2 regions of the Streptomyces sp. B21-105 genome follow, and region 1 is predicted to be linked to the other one. Evidence: riboswitches for the same ligand, from Rfam matches in the RefSeq annotation. Region 1 holds a riboswitch; the other holds the start of a gene.
The links. Region 1 has a riboswitch for cyclic di-AMP ahead of QA802_RS24760 (transglycosylase SLT domain-containing protein). Riboswitches for the same ligand answer to the same signal wherever they lie in the genome.
Positions count from the first base shown of each region.

Region 2: it holds a riboswitch for cyclic di-AMP, as region 1 does, so the genes downstream of both, QA802_RS31325 (M23 family metallopeptidase) here and QA802_RS24760 (transglycosylase SLT domain-containing protein) in region 1, are expected to answer to the same signal.

Region 1 is NZ_JARUMJ010000001.1:5,485,299-5,492,882, reverse strand. Features, by position in the region: gene QA802_RS24770 (LolA family protein) at 1-1,000, opposite strand, end outside; partial or broken gene QA802_RS24765 (polyprenyl synthetase family protein) at 1,406-2,415, opposite strand; cyclic di-AMP (ydaO/yuaA leader) riboswitch at 3,202-3,403, shown strand; gene QA802_RS24760 (transglycosylase SLT domain-containing protein) at 3,408-3,890, shown strand; gene QA802_RS24755 (HAD family hydrolase) at 3,900-4,724, opposite strand; gene fahA (fumarylacetoacetase) at 5,212-6,423, shown strand; gene QA802_RS24745 (M56 family metallopeptidase) at 6,803-7,584, shown strand, end outside.
Region 2 is NZ_JARUMJ010000001.1:6,899,005-6,906,588, reverse strand. Features, by position in the region: gene QA802_RS31340 (bifunctional acetate--CoA ligase family protein/GNAT family N-acetyltransferase) at 1-7, opposite strand, end outside; gene QA802_RS31335 (HPr family phosphocarrier protein) at 186-467, shown strand; gene QA802_RS31330 (GntR family transcriptional regulator) at 590-1,285, opposite strand; gene QA802_RS31325 (M23 family metallopeptidase) at 1,472-2,230, opposite strand; cyclic di-AMP (ydaO/yuaA leader) riboswitch at 2,245-2,412, opposite strand; gene QA802_RS31320 (M16 family metallopeptidase) at 2,633-4,021, opposite strand; gene QA802_RS31315 (M16 family metallopeptidase) at 4,018-5,367, opposite strand; gene QA802_RS31310 (DNA gyrase/topoisomerase IV subunit A) at 5,639-7,584, shown strand, end outside.

The DNA of each region.
Region 1 (7,584 bases):
GACCGTCCTGGCCGCGCTTGCCCTCGGCGAAGTCGTGGGAGCCGCCGTGCCCGGGCGCCGGCCTGCCTCCCTCGTCACCCTTGCCGGCCTCGTCACCCTTGCCCGCCTCGTCGCCCTCGGTGACCTTCGCACCCTTGGGGGCGGTGAAGTCGAAGGTGGAGGCGGCGGGCTTGGCGAAGGTGACCTGGGTGAACCCGGCGTCCACGACGGCGGCGCCACCGCTCGTCGGAGTCAGCGTGAACTTCAGTGGCAGGCCCGTCTTCGCGTCCACCGCCACGCTGATCGCGCCCACCGTGGACCCGGACTGCTTCGGCTTGATCACCAGCTTGTAGGCGTCGCGGCCGGCGACCTGGGCCGTGCCGTCGACGGTCACGGACGTCGTGTCGTCGACTGCCTTCAAGGCGTCCTCGGTGAGGTCCTTGGGCGTCGCGGGAACGGGGGACTCCGCCTTCTTCCCCGCGCTCTCGTCGACCGTGGAGTGGTAGACCTCGTTGGACCCGCTGTCGTACGCCCACACGTTCTTGCCGTTGTGGATGACGCTGTATTCGGCGGCGTTCTCCAGCAGCGAGAGCTTCTGCCGGTCCGGGCCGTCGGCGGCGACGCGCAACGTGTGCGTGCCGGAGGCGAGTTCGGTGAGCTTGGCGGACGGATCGGCGGCCGAGCCGTCGTCACCCTTGGCCGCCCCCGAGAGGAGACCGCTCTCCAGCCCGCCGAGGTTCGGCAGTCCGAGATCCGTAGTGATCTTCACCGTTCCGGACAACTGCTGTACGTCCGAGGCGGCGATCTTGTCGAGGAGCTGCTGTGCGGTGATCTTCGGCAGGTCGGGGTCGCCGGAGTCGGCGAGCGCCGGAACCAGTCCGATCGTCGCGGCCGCGACACCGATCACGGTGACCGGAACGACGTACCTCACGGCCTTGCGCCGCCCGACGCGCAGGTCGTCGGCCTCCCCGCCGATGGCGTTCCCGCCGGTCATGGTGTCGTCGGATGCCTTCGGTGCCATGTGTCCCTTACCTCCGTCGTCGGCGGCGGCTGGTCCTCACGCTGAGCGTCCCACCCCGAGCCGCCATTCTCACCCGAATCGGTGAGGAGTGGTGTTTTCCGTGGTTCCCATCTGACCAAATCGACTCCTCGGAAGCGTCAACCCGAGGGCTCAACTCCCGTACACCTGCGGTATGACACGGGAACGCCCGGACGCCTGCCGACCCGTAGGGGTACGACGGCTCGACGGTGGCGCGGGTGACACGGCGCACACGAGAACCCGGCAGCCGACGGGCACGGACTCGACAGCCGGACGGCTCAGCAGCTGAGGAGCTCGGGGACTCGGCAGCAGGACGGCTCGGGAGCTCGGCAGGCAGACCGCTCTGGGGGCTCGGCGATGATCAGTGCCGGAACTCGCGGGGAGGGTTCAGCCCGCTCTGTGGACCACCGCGTCGCAGAGCTCCATCAGCGCCGCCTTCGCGTCGCACTCGCGCAGCGGCGCCAGCGCGGCCCGCGCGTCCTTCGCGTACCGCACGGTGTCCCGGCGGGCCTGCTCCAGCGCCGGGTGGGCCCGGAGCGCCTCGATGGCCTCGGCCAGCCGGGCGTCGTCACTCAGGTCGGAGTCCAGCAGCTCGCACAGCGCGACGTCCTCGGGCAGGGACAGGCGCGCGGCCCGCTCCCGCAGTCGCAGCACGGGCAGCGTGGGCACGCCCTCGCGCAGATCGGTGCCGGGCGTCTTGCCGGACTCGTGCGAGTCGGACGCGATGTCCAGCACGTCGTCCGCCAGCTGGAAGGCGACGCCGAGCCGCTCGCCGTACTGCGTCAGCACGTCGACGACCGTCTCGTCGGCGCCCGACATCATCGCGCCGAACCGGCAGGCCACCGCGACCAGCGAACCGGTCTTGCCGCCGAGCACGTCGAGGTAGTGCTCGACCGGGTCCCGTCCGTCCGTGGGCCCCGCCGTCTCCAGGATCTGCCCGGTAACCAGCCGCTCGAACGCCTCCGCCTGCACCCGCACCGCCTCCGGACCGAGATCGGCCAGGATGTGCGAGGCGCGTGCGAAGAGGAAGTCGCCGGTGAGGACGGCCACCGAGTTGCCCCAGCGGGCGTTCGCGCTGGGGACCCCCGCCGCACGGCGGCCTCGTCCATCACGTCGTCGTGGTACAGCGTGGCCAGGTGCGTCAGCTCCACCACCACGGCCGACGGCACGATGCCCGGCGCGTGCCTGTCCCCGAACTGCGCCGCGAGCATCACGAGCAGCGGGCGGAACCGCTTCCCGCCCGCCCGCACCAGGTGCTGGGCGGCTTCCGTGATGAACGGAACCTCACTCTTGGTGGCCTCGAGCAAGCCTTCCTCGACAGCCGCCAATCCGGCCTGGACATCGGCTTCCAGAGCCTGGTCCCGCACGCTCAGCCCGAACGGCCCGACGACGGTCACGAGGGGTCTCCTGTCTGCTGGTGTCTACTGGCGATTACGCGGTTTGTCGATAGGTCGCTGCCATCACTCGAGTCAGCGTATCCGGTCACGTTTCGATCACCGATAGCCCCCACGTCCCCCGGGGGCGAATGCACTCGCCCGCGAGGTGCGCGCATCCGGCCAGACCGTATCCGATCACGTCCGTGACGTTTTTGATCAGCTCATACGAAGAGATATTCATCTGCTTGCCGCGAAGCGCTGAATCATGCTCCACGCCAGGCCGACGCCGACGTCCGGGGGCGACGTCCGGGGGCGACGTCCGGGGGCGACGTCCGGGGCTCGAAAATGGCATGGCCATCCCGCACGGAGGCCGCGGAGGGCCACGAAGGCAGCCCCGCGGGAGGCAGCCCAGGCGCACAGGAGGCGCCGCAGGACGTGTCACTGGATGCGCCCCAGGTGCCACCGGCGACACCGGCGACACCGGCGACACCGCAGGAAGCACGACCCCGACCCGTCCACTCCTCCCGCACCCCATAACAAGCGAGTTGAGGCTAATGCCCGATTCGCCAGCCTTGCGACTCTCCGTGACATGGCTCACTGTCCCGCCGGCGACAGTCGCGCCCCGCCACCCATCGATTCACCGCACTCCTCAAGCGAGTTGACACTTTGCACCCACAAAGGATCAAGTGGCCCATACGGCACAGACCAAGGTCAATAGGGGTCATCTGTGAATCCGACACTTGTTTCGGACATGTGCTCTCGCATACGTTCCGGGCCAGTCGGGCGGACGCCTAATCCTGCCGCCGCCCGTAACACCCACCGAGAAACGCATGGCAGGAGCGGGGGAACCAGGTAAGTCGCCGCATCGCATGGCCCTGACGTTCTGGATATTCGGAGCGTTTCGGGCAATCCGTTGCGGCTTGGGGTGAAGTCGCGGTCTTCAGGACGCGACCGGGCAGCTCCCGCCCGAACCCGACAGCTCACCTCGCAGGCGACGGAGAGGAAAACTCATCATGTCCGCTGCCGCTCAGCGCCCCACCCGCACGTCTCGTCTCGCCCGCAAGCTCGCCATCGCCGGCACCGGAGTCGCCGTACTGGCGCTCCCGCTCATCGGCGCGACCACCGCCTCCGCGGCCACCACGCCGACCGTCGCCACCGCGAGCAGCCTCGGCTACTCCGACAACCTCGACGGCTGGATCCGCGCCTCCCTGCAGGTCATGTCGGAGCACGGCATCCCGGGGACGTACAACGGCATCTACCGCAACGTCATCCGCGAGTCCTCGGGCAACCCCTACGCCATCAACCTCTGGGACTCCAACGCCGCCGCGGGCATCCCGTCCAAGGGCCTGCTGCAGGTCATCGACCCGACCTTCCGCGCGTACCACGTCGAGGGCACCTCCTGGGACTCCTACGACCCGGTCGCGAACATCACCGCCGCCTGCAACTACGCGGCCGCGCGTTACGGCTCCATCGACAACGTCTTCGGCGCCTACTGACCCCCGGGCTCACGGAAACAGTCTTTCGAGGACGACGGCCACGCCGTCGTCCTCGTTCGACGTCGTCACCTCGTCGGCCACCGCCTTGAGTTCGGGATGGGCGTTGGCCATCGCGACACCGCGCGCCGCCCAGTCGAACATCGGGATGTCGTTGGGCATGTCCCCGAAGGCGACGGTGTCCTCGGGCCGCAGCCCGAGGTGTTCCGCGGCCAGCGCCAGCCCCGTCGCCTTGGTGATCCCGCAGGGCTGCAGCTCGACCGTGCCGGGACCCGACATCGTGACCGTGGCGAGCGAGCCGACCACCGAGCGGGCCGTCGCCGCCAACTCGTCGTCGGACAGGGTGGGATGACGCAGCAGCACCTTGCTGATCGGCTCGCACCACAGGTCGTCGCGACGACCGACGCGCAGCGCCGGCAGCGTCGGGTGGGGCATCCGGTACCCCGGCTCGATGAGCGTCAGCCCGTCGACGCCGTCCTGGTCGACCGCCGCGTACAGCTGCCCGACCTCCGCTTCGATCTTGCCCAGCGCGGTCTCGGCCAGCTCCCGGTCCAGGGTCACCGACCACAGCAGCCGGTCCGCGCCGGCGTCGTACAGCTGCGCACCCTGTCCGCACACCGCGAGCCCCCTGCTGTGCAGGCGCTCGAGGAGCGGCCGCACGCGGGGCGCGGGCCGTCCCGTCACCACCAGGTGGCGTGCGCCGGCGGCGGCCACCCGCGCGAGCGCGTCGAGCGACCGGTCGGAGAAGGTGTCGTCGCCGCGGAGCAGCGTTCCGTCCAGGTCTGTGGCGATCAGGGAGTACGCGGTGCGCGCGGCATATGCGGTGGGTGCGGCCATGATCAGAGAATACGGATCTCGTACCCCCCTGGTTCGACGAGAAGCGAACGACGGCCAGGTCCTGCCCTGTTCTGCCAACTCTCCTTGCGGGACTGGTCTTTACCGACCGTCCCGGGACTGGCTCATTGAAGCGGCTTTCTGACCCTTCGCCCGGGGAGCCGACGGCCAAGGGTCTCTGCACCGGCTCGAGATGGCGGGCCGGGCCCCTGCCCCGCCCGTGCACCACCGGGAGTCGGTCCGCCGGATGCGGAGGGCGGCGGGCCTCCCGGGCTGCGGGGCCTGCAGGGCTGCAGGGCTGCAGGGCTGCAGGGCTGCAGGGCTGCAGGGCTGCAGGCCGAAACGCCTCGCCGGCCGGTCCCCCATGTCGCTTTCGCCAGGTCAGCCGTAACGTGTGGCCCGGCTCGCCGCACCCGCGCGACATCCGCCCGGTATCCGGTGGCCACGACATGGCGAGACCGATGAGTGCAGGAAAGAGAGGCAGTACCCCATGCCCCCCTTCGACCTTCCCGAGGGCGATCCCTTCGGCCCGCACAACCTCCCGTACGGCGTGTTCTCCCTCTCGGGCTCCACCGGGCGGACCGTCGGCGTCCGGCTCGGCGAGCACGTGCTGGACGCGGGCGCGGCGGCCCGCGCGCTCGGCTCGCCCCACGCGGAGCTGCTTTCGGCGCCGACCCTGAACCCGCTGCTCGCGGCGGGCCGTGCCGTCTGGTCGCAGGTGCGCCGCACGCTCACGGAGTGGGTCACCGACCCTGCCCACCGCCCCACCGTCGAACCGCTCCTGCATCCCCTGTCGGCGGTGTCCCTGCACCTCCCCTTCGAGGTCGCCGACTACGTCGACTTCTACTCCTCCGAACACCACGCGCGAAACGCCGGCGCGATCTTCCGCCCGGACGCCGGCGACACCCTCCTCGCCAACTGGAAGCACCTGCCGATCGGTTACCACGGCCGCGCCGGCACGGTCGTGGTCTCCGGCACGGACATCGTGCGCCCCTCGGGCCAGCGCAAGGCGCCCTCCGATCCCGCCCCCGTCTTCGGTCCGTCCGTGCGGCTCGACATCGAGGCCGAGGTCGGCTTCGTGGTCGGAGTGCCGTCGAAGCAGGGCAGCCCGGTCGCGCTGGCCGACTACCGCGAGCACGTCTTCGGACTGTGCCTGCTCAACGACTGGTCCGCCCGTGACATCCAGGCCTGGGAGTACGTGCCCCTCGGCCCGTTCCTCGGCAAGTCGTTCGCCACGTCGGTGTCGGCGTGGATCACCCCGCTCGAAGCTCTGGACGAGGCCCGCACCACGCCCCCGGAGCGGACCCACCCCCTCCTGCCCTACCTGGACGACTCCGCCGCCGAACCCGCAGGCTACGACCTGCGCATCTCCGTCGCGGTCAACGGTCACGTCGTCTCCGAGCCGCCCTTCTGCGCCATGTACTGGACGGCCGCCCAGCAACTGGCCCACCTCACGGTCAACGGGGCCTCCCTGCGCACCGGCGATCTGTACGGCTCGGGCACCGTGAGCGGACCGAACCCGGACCAGCTCGGCTCCCTCCTGGAGCTGACCTGGAACGGCCGTGACCCGCTGGAACTCCCCGACGGCAAAAGGGCGTTTTTGGAGGACGGCGATGTGGTGGCCCTGTCGGCGTGGGCTCCCGGCCCCGACGGACTGCGGGTGGGACTGGGCGAGGTGAGCGGCCGGGTGGTCACCGGGTGAAGCCCCTCTCCCGCGCCCGATCACAGGCCCGGCCTCGAACTCGAGGGCAGGCGGTGCGATGACGCGCGGTGCGACTTTCGGCGGGGCGTTCGGCCCGACGTAGGGCGGGACGTGCGGCGGGACGTCCGGTGCGACGTGCGGCGGGACGTTGGGTGTGCCGGCCTGCTTCGTGGTCCGTGCCCGGACAAGCCGGCCCTCGTCGAATCCGGGCGTCGGCTTGGGCTGACTCCCGGCGGAACCGCCGTCATACTGGCGGCGGGCGCGGTCTTCGTACCCTGCCTGCCGCCCGTGGCAGGCCGCACGCGTGCGCGCCGCCGGCACGCACTTCGCGCCCGTGTGGCGCGCTCCCCCTTCCCTACCAGGATCCGGAGCCCCCGGCATGACCGTCTGCCTGCTCCTGCTGAGCATCGTCGGCCTGGCCGCCGCGGTGCCGGCCCCTCGTGCGCTGACCCGCGCCGCCTGGCCCGAGCGTGAGCCGGTGGTGGGGCTGTGGGTGTGGCAGTGCCTGGTCGCCACCGTGCTGCTGTGCTGCCTGACCGCGCTGGTGCTGGGCGCTGCGGCCGTCTTCCACACCGTCCGTTCACAGGTGTTCGCGCCTGCCCCGGCGGAGGTCACGGAGGCGTACGACCTCTCCGCCGCCCCGCTGTGGGCGACGGCCCTGACGCTGCTGCTGGCCTGCGGGGCCGCCTGGACCACCGCCATGCTCGCCCGCGAACTCGTCGAGGCGCGCCGACGCCGTGACCGGGCGCGGGCCCACCTGCGTGAACGCGCCCCCGACCTGCCCGCGGGCCTGCCGCCCGCCCGGGGCCCGCTGCTCGTGCTGGAGGACGAGTACCCGGACGCCTGGTGGATGCCCGGCAGCCCGCCCCAGTTGATCGTGACCACCGGCGCCCTGCACCGCCTCACCTCCCACCAGCTGGACGCCGTCCTCACCCATGAGCGCGGCCATGCCCGCGCCCACCACGACTGGCTGCTCCACCTGTCCACTGCCCTTGCCACCGGCTTCCCCCGTATTCCGCTCTTCTCGCACTTCTGCGACCAGACGCACCGCCTGGTCGAACTCGCCGCCGACGACACGGCGTCACGCCGCTGCGGGCACCTGACCACGGCGCTGGCCCTGATCGAGCTGAACCAGCACCGCGGCGTCCTGTCCTGCGCCTC
Region 2 (7,584 bases), 1.4 Mb from region 1:
TCTGCATGGGGCCCACACTACGGCTCGCTTCCGACAACAGCGCGAGGCAGTCTGGAGGGCGCACGTCGGGTCGAGGCCGCGATCCGACGGCCACATGGTGACGGGACACCCAGGGACCGTCCCTCACACGCTTCACGTGTGGAACACTGGTCTAGACAACCTGAGACACCGAAGGGCAGCATCACATGGCTGAGCGCCGCGTCAACGTCGGCTGGGCCGAGGGCCTCCACGCCCGCCCCGCTTCCATCTTCGTCCGGGCCGCCACGGCCGCAGGCATCCCCGTGACGATCGCCAAGGCCGACGGCAACGCCGTCAACGCGGCCTCCATGCTGGCCGTTCTCGGCCTGGGCGCCCAGGGCGGCGAGGAGATCGTCCTCGCGTCCGACGCCGAGGGCGCGGACGCCGCGCTCGACCGGCTGGCGAAGCTGGTCGCCGAGGGCCTCGAGGAACTTCCCGAGACCGTCTGAGCACCGCTGCATTCCGCGGTGAAGGGCTCGTCCGAATTACCGGGCGAGCCCTTTACATTTCCCGCCGACGGCAGCATGAGTAATCCCCCGTGAATTACCCGAACTTGTATACGGCTCTCGTGTTAATTCCGCAGGCCCGTCATGTTTACGGGACGTTGCGAAGTCCTCACACGGTCGGCGGCCTCGGTTCCCTGGGAAAAGCGCAGCCGGTGCGCGAGCGTCGCGCGCTCGGTGTGCAGCGCCGTGACCGCCCGCGCGCGCTCCCCGTCGCCGCGCGTCACCGCGTCGACGATGACGCCGTGCTCCGCCCAGGACTCCACGGGGTCGGCCGGCGCCTCCACCGCGTACATCCAGGCGATCTTGTGCCGGAGCTGGGTGAGCATCGATGCGAGGGCAGGGCTCCCGCAGGCCTGCGCGAGGGTCTCGTGGAACCAGCACCCCAGGGAGCGCAGATCGTCGCTGTTGCCCCTCCTGGCCCGCTCCTGGCCCAGCCGGACCAGGCCGCGCAACACCTTCAGATGGGCCTCCGTGCGCCGCTGGGCGGCCCGGGACGCGCCGAGCGGCTCCAGCAGCAGCCGCATCTCCAGCAGGTCCGCGGCCTCCTGCTCGGTGGGCTCCGCCACGCACGCGCCCGCGTGCCGCCGGATGACGACGAAGCCCTCGGCCTCCAGGGTGCGCAGCGCCTCACGGACGGGGACGCGCGAGACGCCGTAGCGGCGGGCGAGGAGTTCCTCGGTGAGGCGGCTGCCGCGTTCGTAGACACCCGCGACGATGTCGTCCCGGATGGCCGTGCACACCGAGTGCGCCGGAATTCGCATGACGGACCTCCGCCTTGATCCCCGTGAAACGTCGACGATTGACGCGTGTTCCGTGACTCTATTGCAATGAGCGGGAATTTCCGACGGGGAGCCGGAATCCAGGGATATTTTTTGGACAGCGGGGCCCCGGAAACGGCAAAGCCCCGGCCGAGGGGCCGGGGCCGAACGATCTGTCGCCGTCGGTCGTCAGATGCCGACGCCGTGCTGGCGGAGATAGGTGACCGGATTGATGTCCGAGCCGTACTCGGGGGTCGTGCGGGCCTCGAAGTGCAGATGCGGCCCCGTGACGTTGCCGGTGTCGCCGGACAGGCCGATGCGCTGCCCGGGGGTGACCGTCTGGCCCACCGACACCTCGATGGACGACAGGTGGGCGTACTGCGTGTACGTCCCGTCGTGCATCTTGATCACGATCTGGTTGCCGTAGGCGTCGCCCCAGCCGGCCTCGACCACGGTGCCGGATCCGACCGCGTGCACGGTGGTGCCACGGGCCGCGTGGAAGTCGACGCCGGTGTGGCTCCCGGAGGACCACAGCGAGCTGCTGGCCTGGTAGCCGGTGGAGACATAGGAGGCGGTGATCGGCAGCACGAAGGTGTTGAGGCGCTTGCGCTCGGCCTCACGGGCGGCACGCACGCGTGCCTCGCGCTCCTCCACGGCCTTCTTCGCGGCGGCCTTGCGGGCGGCCTCCTCGAAAGCGGCCTTTTTCTGCGCGGCGACCTGCTCGTCGACCTGGTCGGCCACCGACTCGGCGATGGACTCGCCGGCCGTGACGACGGGGATCAGACCGGTCTGCTCGGGGGTGGGCTGCTCGGCCGCGAGGGCCGGGGTGGAGGCGACGGTGGCCATCACACCGGTGGTGGTGAGCGCCGCCACGCCGACCGCGCGAGCGGTGGAACGCTGCATCCGGCTGGGCCGGCGGTGCTTCCCGGTGGCGCAGGTGAACGCCATGAAGTCAGGGGTGTCCTTTCCTTCCCTCTCGCCTACCGGGTTAGCTGACGGGTTCGGAGCAGGAAGGTCTCCTACGGACCCCCTCGCGTACACGCGGGCGTCCGATTCACCCCAGGGACTGCACAAAGTGGGTCCCCGGCTCCCCTGGCTCGCGCCGTACGGGGACTCGGCGATGACTGTCCGGTGCCGCGGCTGCGGCGCAGTGCCTGACGGACAGCCCGGATGAAGCTAAGCGGCAGGGGGTCCAATCCTCAAACGGATCACGGTTTTTGTAGCGCATCCCACAGGGCAGACAGGCAACCTCCGCCCCAATTCGGACAAACGGCAGCCCTGGTGACGCTCGGTCGACCAGGGCCCCTGTGCGTGCGTGCCGTTGTGCCGCGGCGGTCGGCGACCGGGCGACTACTCGGCGGACACGACCTTCACCTCGCCGATGCCCAGGGCCTCGACCGGTGCCTTGATCTGGGCCGCGTCGCCCACCAGAACCGTCACGAGACGGTCGACCGGGAAGGCGTTCACGGCCGCCGCGGTCGCCTCCACCGTGCCGGTCGCGGCGAGCTGCTGGTACAGCGTCGCCTGGTAGTCGTCGGGCAGGTGCTGTTCGACCTGGTCGGCCAGCGTGCTCGCGACGGCCGCCGCGGTCTCGTACTTCAGCGGCGCCACCCCGACCAGGTTCTGCACGGCGACGTCACGCTCGGCGTCGGTCAGCCCCTCGGCGGCGAGGGTGCGCAGCACCTTCCACAGGTCGTCCAGCGCGGGACCGGTGTTCGGGGTGTCGACGGAACCGCTGATGGCGAGCATCGCGGCGCCCGAGCCGTCCGGCGCGGACCGCAGGACCTGTCCGAAGGCGCGGACGCCGTAGGTGTAGCCCTTCTCCTCACGCAGGACGCGGTCCAGACGGGAGGTGAGGGTGCCGCCGAGGCAGTAGGTGCCGAGCACCTGGGCGGCCCACACGCGGTCGTGCCGGTCTGCGCCGATCCGGCCGATCAGCAGTTGCGTCTGGACGGCCCCCGGGCGGTCCACGATGACGACCCGGCCGGCGTCGTCGGCGGTCACCGGCGGCACGGGGCGGGGCTCGGCGGCGGAGCCCGTCCAGGCGCCCAGGGTGTCGCCCAGGAGCGCGTCCAGGTCGACGCCGGTGAGGTCGCCGACGACCACGGCGGTGGCCGTCGCGGGGCGGACGTGCTTGTCGTAGAAGGCCCGGACGGCCGCGGAGTCGATCTTCTCGACCGTCTCGGCGGTGCCCTGCCGCGGACGCGACATGCGGGCGGTGGCCGGGAACAGCTCCTTGGAGAGCTCCTTGGCCGCGCGCCGGGAGGGGTTGGCCAGCTCGTGCGGGATCTCGTCCAGCCGGTTGCGTACGAGGCGCTCGACCTCGCTGTCGGCGAACGCGGGCGCCCTGAGGGCGTCGGCGAGCAGACCGAGGCCCTTGGTCAGGCGCGAGGCCGGGATCTCGAGGCTGATGCGGACGCCGGGGTGATCGGCATGCGCGTCCAAAGTGGCGCCGCAGCGCTCCAGTTCGGCGGCGAACTCCTCGGCGGAGTGCTTGTCGGTGCCCTCGGAGAAGGCGCGCGCCATGATCGTGGCCACGCCGTCGAGACCGGCCGGTTCGGCGTCCAGCGGGGCGTCGAGCAGGATCTCGACGGCGACGACCTGCTGGCCGGGGCGGTGGCAGTGCAGCACCGTCAGGCCGTTGGCCAGGGCGGTGCGCTCGGGCGCCGGGAACGCCCACGGCTTGGCCTCGCCCGCCCGGGGCTGGGGGTGGAAGTCCATCGTGGCGAGCTCGGTCACCGGGCCGCCTCCTCGTTCTCGTCCTGGTCGGCGGGGGTTTCGGGGGCGGTGGGCTCGTAGACGAGCACCGCGCGGTTGTCGGGACGCAGGCGGGCCTCGGCGATCTCCCGCACCTCCTCGGCCGTCACGTCCAGCACCCGCTGGACCGCGGTCAGGGCGAGCTGCGGGTCGCCGAACAGGACGGCGAACCGGCACAGTTCGTCGGCGCGGCCGGCGACCGTGCCGAGGCGGTCGAGCCACTCGCGCTCCAACTGGGCCTGGGCGCGCTCCATCTCCTCGGCAGTGGGGCCCTCCGCGGCGAACCGGGCGAGCTCCTCGTCGATGGCCTCCTCGATGACGGGCACCTCGACGTCGCCGGACGTCTTCACGTCCAGCCAGCCCAGGGAGGGCGCCCCGGCGAGCCGCAGCAGGCCGAAGCCGGCCGCCACCGCCGTACGGTCGCGGCGCACGAGCCGGTTGTAGAGGCGGGAGGACTCGCCGCCGCCGAGGACGGTCAGCGCCAGGTCGACGGCGTCGCACGCGCGCGTGCCGTCCTCGGGCAGTCGGTAGGCGGCCATCAGGGCGCGGGCCGGCACCTCCTCCTCGACGACCTCGCGCAGCTGCCCGCCGATGACGTCGGGCAGCGAGCCGTCGCGCGGCGCTTGCTTGCCGTCGTGCCCGGCGATGGAGCCGAAGTACTTCTCGATCCAGGCGAGCGTCTGCTCCGGGTCGATGTCGCCGACCACGGACAGGACCGCGTTGTTGGGCGCGTAGTACGTGCGGAAGAACGCACGCGCGTCCTCCAGCGTCGCCGCGTCCAGGTCGGCCATCGAGCCGATCGGCGTGTGGTGGTAGGGGTGGCCGTCGGGGTAGGCGAGAGCGGTGAGCTTCTCGAAGGCGGTGCCGTAGGGAACGTTGTCGTAACGCTGGCGGCGCTCGTTCTTGACGACGTCGCGCTGGTTCTCCATCGACTCGTCGTCGAGCGCGGTGAGCAGCGATCCCATCCGGTCCGCCTCCAGCCAGAGGGCGAGCTCCAGCTGGTGTGCGGGCATGGTCTCGAAGTAGTTGGTGCGCTCGAAGCTGGTGGTGCCGTTCAGCGAACCGCCGGCGCCCTGGACGAGCTCGAAGTGGCCGTTGCCCTTGACCTGGCCGGACCCCTGGAACATCAGGTGCTCGAAAAGGTGAGCAAGGCCGGTACGACCCTTGACTTCATGGCGTGAGCCGACGTCGTACCAGAGGCACACCGCCGCCACGGGGGTCAGGTGGTCCTCCGAGAGCACCACGCGCAGGCCGTTGGCCAGGCGGTGCTCGGTCGCTGTCAGGCCCCCGGAGCCTGCCTGGGCTGTGGCCGTGTGACCCATGGGCATGTACGTCCCTTCCGATCGCGGACGCGGTCGTCGAAACCGCGGTTTTCCTGCCGGTCCTGTCACTGTATGCAAGCGTGCGGACAGGAGGCGAAGTTCCCGGACGACATACGCCGAGAGCGAGATCGCGTAGCCTGCGGGCAGCCGTGGACGAGGCGACTGAAGCGGGCGGGGCCCAAGGGCCGCCGCCGGGTCCTCGCCGCCCTGTCAGTGCCACGGTCCACAATGGTCCGCGTCAGATCCCGTCACACGCCCCAGCAAGGAGCCGGCAGCGATGGCCCGCCGCAGCACGAAGACCCCGCCGCCCGACGACTCGTACGAGGAGCGGATCCTCGACATCGACGTCGTCGACGAGATGCAGGGCTCCTTCCTCGAGTACGCGTACTCGGTCATCTACTCCCGCGCCCTGCCGGACGCCCGTGACGGCCTGAAGCCGGTGCACCGCCGCATCGTCTACCAGATGAACGAGATGGGCCTGCGCCCCGAGCGCGGCTATGTGAAGTGCGCCCGTGTCGTGGGCGAGGTCATGGGCAAGCTGCACCCGCACGGCGACTCCTCGATCTACGACGCCCTGGTGCGCATGGCCCAGCCCTTCTCCATGCGCGTGCCGCTCATCGACGGCCACGGCAACTTCGGCTCCCTGGGCAACGACGACCCGCCGGCCGCCATGCGGTACACGGAGTGCCGCCAGGCCGCGGCGACGAGCCTGATGACGGAGTCGATCGACGAGGACACGGTCGACTTCGCGCCGAACTACGACGGGCAGGAGCAGGAGCCGGTCGCGCTGCCCGCCGCCTTCCCGAACCTGCTGGTCAACGGCGCCTCCGGGATCGCGGTCGGCATGGCCACGAACATGCCGCCGCACAACCTGGGCGAGGTCGTCGCGGCCGCCCGCCATCTGATCCGCCACCCCGGCGCGGATCTGGACGCCCTGATGAAGTTCGTCCCCGGTCCCGATCTGCCGACCGGCGGCCGGATCGTCGGCCTCTCCGGCATCCGTGACGCCTACGAGAGCGGCCGCGGCACCTTCAAGATCCGCGCCACGGTCGCGGTGGAGACGGTCACGGCCCGCCGCAAGGGCCTGGTCGTCACCGAACTGCCCTTCACGGTCGGCCCCGAGAAGGTCATCGCCAAGATCAAGGACCTGGTCGGCTCGAAGAAGATCCAGGGCATCGCCGACGTCAAGGACCTCACCGACCGGGCGCACGGCCTGCGCCTGGTCATCGAGATCAAGAACGGCTTCGTGCCGGAGGCGGTGCTGGAGCAGCTCTACAAGCTGACGCCGATGGAGGAGTCCTTCGGCATCAACAACGTGGCGCTGGTGGACGGCCAGCCGCTCACGCTGGGCCTGAAGGAGCTGCTGGAGGTCTACCTCGACCACCGGTTCAACGTCGTGCGGCGCCGCAGCGAGTTCCGCCGCACCAAGCGCCGCGACCGGCTGCACCTGGTGGAGGGCCTGCTGACGGCCCTCGTCGACATCGACGAGGTCATCCGGCTGATCCGCTCCAGCGAGAACAGCGCGCAGGCGAAGGAGCGCCTGATGGAGCGCTTCGGGCTGTCGGAGATCCAGACCCAGTACATCCTGGACACTCCGCTGCGCCGCCTCACCAAGTTCGACCGCATCGAGCTGGAGTCGGAGAAGGAGCGGCTCACCGGGGAGATCGCCGAGCTGACCCGGATCCTGGACTCGGACGCGGAGCTGCGCAAGCTGGTCTCCGCGGAACTCGCCACGGTGGCCAAGAAGTTCGGCACCGAGCGGCGTACGGTCCTGCTGGAGTCGTCGGGCGCCACGGCCGCCGCCGTGCCCCTCCAGGTGGCGGACGACCCGTGCCGCGTCCTGCTGTCCTCCACAGGGCTGCTGGCCCGCACGGCGAACGGCGATCCCTTCACGGCGAACGCCGAGGACGGGGACGGGGACGGGGACGGCAAGCGCACCAAGCACGACGTGATCGTCTCGGCGGTGCCGGCCACCGCGCGCGGGGAGATCGGCGCGGTGACGTCCTCGGGGCGCCTGCTGCGGATCAACGTCGTCGACCTGCCGCAGCTTCCGGACACGGCGTCCGCGCCGAACCTGTCCGGCGGCGCCCCGCTGGCGGAGTTCGTGTCCCTCGAGGGCGACGAGACGGTGGTCTGCCTCACCACGCTCGACGAGTCGTCCCCCGGGCTGGCCATCGGCACGGAACAGGGCGTCGTCAAGCGCGTCGTGCCCGACTACCCGAC